DNA from 2 places in the Ancylobacter sp. VNQ12 genome. Region 2 is predicted to be linked to the other one. Evidence: riboswitches for the same ligand, from Rfam matches in the RefSeq annotation. Region 2 holds a riboswitch; the other holds the start of a gene.
The links. Region 2 has a riboswitch for cobalamin ahead of ACO2RV_RS17280 (energy-coupling factor ABC transporter permease). Riboswitches for the same ligand answer to the same signal wherever they lie in the genome.

Region 1: another riboswitch for cobalamin. It lies ahead of cobW (cobalamin biosynthesis protein CobW); the one in region 2 lies ahead of ACO2RV_RS17280 (energy-coupling factor ABC transporter permease).

Annotation. Positions count from the first base shown of each region.
Region 1 covers NZ_JBMSDU010000009.1:108,290-110,737, forward strand. The annotation lists gene ACO2RV_RS14050 (CbtA family protein) at 1-558, opposite strand, end outside; gene ACO2RV_RS14055 (CbtB domain-containing protein) at 578-763, opposite strand; cobalamin riboswitch at 795-1,011, opposite strand; cobalamin riboswitch at 1,081-1,288, shown strand; gene cobW (cobalamin biosynthesis protein CobW) at 1,409-2,448, shown strand, end outside.
Region 2 covers NZ_JBMSDU010000014.1:8,844-11,291, reverse strand. The annotation lists gene ACO2RV_RS17285 (amidase) at 1-728, shown strand, start outside; gene ACO2RV_RS17280 (energy-coupling factor ABC transporter permease) at 733-1,410, opposite strand; cobalamin riboswitch at 1,447-1,666, opposite strand; gene ACO2RV_RS17275 (putative bifunctional diguanylate cyclase/phosphodiesterase) at 2,257-2,448, opposite strand, start outside.

The sequences.
Region 1 (2,448 bases), on a different contig from region 2:
CGCGACGATCAGCGCGACACCCAGCACGGCGAGCAGCGGCGAGCGGCCGAAGGCGATGAGCGCGAGGCCGCCGGCGGTCGCCGCCACCGTGCCGATCCACCAGAGCTGCCTGGTCGCGAGATCGGCGGCGGGCATGGCCGGCAGTTCCGGCGGCAGGCCGAGGCCGGGCGCGAGGGTGAAGGCGGCAAAGCCCGCCAGACCCCAGAGCACGCCCTGGTGCCAGTTCTTCAGCCCGCCGGCGAGTTCGCTCGCCGCCACCAGCAAGAGGCCGAAGCCGAAGCCGGTGAGCACGGTGAAGATCACGGTGAGGCCGTTGCGCTCGATCCCGTCGGAGGGGCCCCATTCGTCGCCGTCATGGGCATGCTCGTGCGCGGCGGTGCCGGGCGCATGCTCATGCGTCGCGGCTTCGGTGGGAGCCGCCTCGCCACCGGCGCTTTCGAAGGTCTCCGCCTGGAGGATCAGCGGGACGGTGGCATAGAGGTGGATGGCGGAGCCGACCACGCCGGTGCCGATGCCGGCCAGCGCGGCGACGAACAGAATCGTCCTGAAAAGCGACATGATGCGCGTTCCCTCACCGTCAGTGGCAGGGGAAGGCGTTGGCGTGCCGGACGTCGTGCGTCGCATTGTGCACGGCGCTGATGTGGGAGAAGCCCACGCCGCCGAGCACGAACACGCCGAGCAGCGCGGCGAAGGTGATCTGGACGGCGCGCGAGGCGGCGGATTCGGTCGAGGCAGCCGCGGTCCGGCCGTGAGGGATGTTCATGACAGCTCCTTTGACCCTCCACCCGAGGGTCGTTGCGGTTTTGTCGACGGCCGGTCTCCTGGCTCGCGGGTCTCGGCCCGTCTCCGCCTTCCCGGCGCGAACGCCAGTGGCTGATGGAGGAGGGCTCGCCGCTTACAGTTGCGGGGGCAGCCGCGGAATCGGCGTCCACCTTTTCAAGGTTTCCGCCCCACCGCGTTCCCGTCTTACGTCCCGTGCGCATCACGGGAACCGACGACATCGGGCGACTATAGCGGTCAAATGCCATGCCGCAATGGCGATGAGGGGTGTCCGGTTTGACATTCACACCCCGCGCTCCTTTAGTGGCCGGGATCGACGGTTTCCTCCTTCCGGGGAGGGACGAAGAGGGAATGCGGTGCCGGGTGCTTCATGCGCCCTATTCCGCGGCTGCCCCCGCAACTGTAAGCGGCGAGCCCACGCCATAAGCCACTGGAGGACACTCCGGGAAGGCGGCGACGAGGGCCAGGACCCGCGAGCCAGGAGACCTGCCGTCGATCCGGTCGCGTTTGCCGGCGGGGTGCCCGGCGAGCGGGTAGAGCCGTTGGGGTCCATCCCCCGGCTTCGCGCGGAGACCCCTCCGCGACCGGCGCATCCCGTGAACCTCTTGGGCTTTCGTGGAGACGCCGCATGACCGCCGCCGCAACCAGCGCCACTTCGAGCAACCTCTCGCGGGTGCCATGCACCATCGTCACCGGCTTCCTCGGCTCGGGCAAGACGACGCTGATCCGCCACGTGCTGGAGAATGTGACGGGCAAGCGCCTTGCCGTGATCGTCAACGAGTTCGGCGATGTCGGCATCGACGGCGAAATCCTGAAGGGGTGCGGCATCGACACCTGCCCGGAGGAGAACATCGTCGAACTGGCCAATGGCTGCATCTGCTGCACCGTCGCCGACGATTTCGTGCCCGCGCTCGACGCCATCCTCTCGCGCGTGCCGAGGGTCGACCACATCCTGATCGAGACCTCCGGCCTCGCGCTGCCCAAGCCGCTGGTGCAGGCCTTCCAATGGCCGGCGATCCGCAGCCGGGTCACGGTGGACGGGGTGGTCGCGGTGGTGGATGGCGAGGCGCTGGCTTCCGGCCGCGTGGCGCATGACCACGACGCGTTGGACGAGCAGCGCTCCGCCGACGCCTCGCTCGACCATGACGACCCGATCGAGGAAGTGTTCGACGACCAGATCGCCTGCGCCGACCTCGTCATCCTCACCAAGGGCGACCTCATCGACACGGAAGGGGCCGTGCGCGCCCGCGCCGCGCTCGATGCCGAGCTGCCGAGGGGCGTGCAGGTGGTGAGCGTCACCGGCGGGCGGATCGACCCCGCCATCCTGATGGGCCTCGGCGTCGGCACCGAGGACGACATCGAGAACCGCAAGACCCATCATGACGACGAGCTGGACCACGACCATGACGACTTCGACAGCTTCGTGGTGGACGTGCCGGAGATCGCCAATCCCGCCGTGCTGGCCGCCCGTGTCGCCCGCGCCGCCGAGGAGGCGGACGTGCTGCGGGTGAAGGGCTTCCTGTCCGTCGCGGGCAAGCCGATGCGCCTGCTGGTGCAGGCGGTCGGCCCGCGCGTCGACCATCATTATGAGCGCCCGTGGGGCGACGCGCCGCGCGCCGGCAAGCTGGTCGCCATCGGGCTCAAGGGGCTCGACCGGGCGAAGGTGGA
Region 2 (2,448 bases):
GCCAGCCGCGCGCGACTTATGCCGACCGCCTCGACATCAATCTACGCGGCCTCAAGGTGGGCTGGCTCGCCGATTGGGGCGGTGCCTACCCGTGCAAGCCCGGGATTCTCGACCAGTGCGCCCTGGGGCTGAAAGTGCTGGAGGAACTGGGCGCGCATGTCGAGCCGCTAGCCCCGCCGTTCCCGGCCGAGGAACTGTGGCAGGCCTGGATCCATCTGCGCGGCTTCCTCAATGCCGGCTCGAAGGGCGCGCTCTGGGCGGACGCGGAGAAGCGCGCCTTGCTCAAGCCGGAAACGGTGTGGGAGATCGAGTTCGGCCGGACGGTGAGCGCGGCGCAGGTCTATGCGGCGAGCGTCACCCGCTCGCGTTGGTACGCGAAAGCCGCCGAGCTATTTGCACGCTACGACCTGCTGGCGATGCCTTCCGCGCAGGTCTGGCCGTTCCCGGCCGAGTGGCGCTGGCCGCAGGTGATCAACGGCCGGGCCATGGACACCTATCATCGCTGGATGGAGATCGTCGTGCCGGTCAGCCTCATCGGCCTGCCCTCGCTGGCGGTGCCCTGCGGCTTCGGGGCGGCAGGCCTTCCCACCGGGATGCAGCTCATCGGCACCTTCGGGTCCGACGCGAAGGTGCTGACCATTGGCGAGCAGTATCACCGCGCGACGCGCTGGCCCGAGCGGCGGCCACCGGCGATCGAGAGCCGGGAGGCTGAACACCTCCCGGCCTGAGTTCTCACGCCGCGTTGTAGAGCCGGCGCTCGAAGATCGCGCTGCCCTTGAGGCCATGAAGCGCCTTGGCGGCGGCCAGCACTGCGAGGTCGACCAGCGGCTCGACGATGATCACCAGCATGTAGGCCGCGCCAAAGGTGAAGATCGAGGCGGCGTTGGCCGCCGTGAGGCCATCGCCATAGAACGCCCAGAAGGCGACCCACGCCACGATGCCGGCCTGATAGGTGGTGGAGAGCGCCAGCGCCTGGCGGTACTTCAGCTCCACATAAGGCGTATCCGGCGCGACGATGCGGCGGGCCAGCGCGGTGAGCGCAAACAGCGGCACCAGCAGCGTGGTGACGTTCATGCCGTATTGCGGCAGGTCGAAGGGCGCGAAGAAAAGGCCCTGGATCGCAAGACCAAGCGCGAGGCCGATGGCCGCTGGGGCGACGCCGAAGATCAGAAACAGCGTCGAGCCGAGGATGAGGTGCACCTCCGACACACCGACCGGATGATGCGGCAGCACCTCGAAGAAGGCGAAGACCAGCGCGGTCGTGGCCACGCTGCGGGCGACCAGCGAGATGAGGCCGCGTTCGCGCACCGCATCCGCCGCGAGCTTGAGCGCATAGCCGCCCGCTCCGACGGCGGTGAAATAGCTGAGCCAGATCTTTCCTTCGGCGACGAGGCCGGGTTCGATATGCATATGTTTCTCCGTTGCCGTCTCACCCGACGGCGTGTGGTTGGACCAATGCACATGGCCGGTCTCCTGACTCGCGGGTCACGGCAAGCCTTCCGCCTTCCCAGCCGACCCTCAAGGGTCGTTCCAGTGGCGTGATGGAAGGCCGCTCGCCGCTCACAGTCGCGGGGGCGGTCGGGGCTTCGGGCGCACGCACCCTTCCCCATTCCCGTTTCATCCGGACGAGTCGCCCCATCCGGACACCATGCACGCGGATATCAGCGCGCCGCCCGTTGCATAAAGTCAAGCCGCGGCCCGTTCCGGCGGCTCAGACATCAGCGCCCGTTCCGCAGCGGGGCGCCGATGCCTACGCGATGCGCCGAGGCTGCGGCGAGTGGTCGCAAAACGGTAACATCGTTGCGTGTTTCTCTTGCAAATCGTATCGAAATTAAAAATAGTTTAACCGAAATCATAATAATCAATCACCTAACGGGAGGTCGCCATGCAGGACGGTTCAAGCGAGGGCAGTGTCGCCTATGCGCCGCACGCCTTCATCATGTTGGCAGTGCTGATCGGCGCCTGCCTCATGACAATCTTCGCCTGACGCTCGGTTCCCGCGGCCCACGGTTGGGTGGGCTGCCAGGGCGCCGACGGCGCTGATTCGGGCATGGAGATTGCTTGGTCGAATTGAGGTGCGCTCAGCACGGATGGGCGCCCATCTTCCTCATTTCGGCAGGTGGCAAACCATGCAGGAAGCAGGTGGCATCTTCTTCAAGGCCGGTCTTCTGGTTTTCACCGGTGTCCTCATCGCCTTCACTCTGAGAATGTTCTGAGTGCCGAAACGGCGCCGGCGGACGAGCGAATCGGGCAGGATCAGGCGCGCGGCCAGCGAACGCCGTCCTCATGGACGAGCGCGGCCTCGAACGGCATCGGCCGGCCGGTCAGATAGCCCTGCACGTAATCGCAGCCCAGCACCTCGACCGCTTCGAGGATTTCCGGGTCCTCAATCCCCTCCGCTACCACCGACATGCCCAGTGCATGGGCAAGATCCACCATCACCGCCAC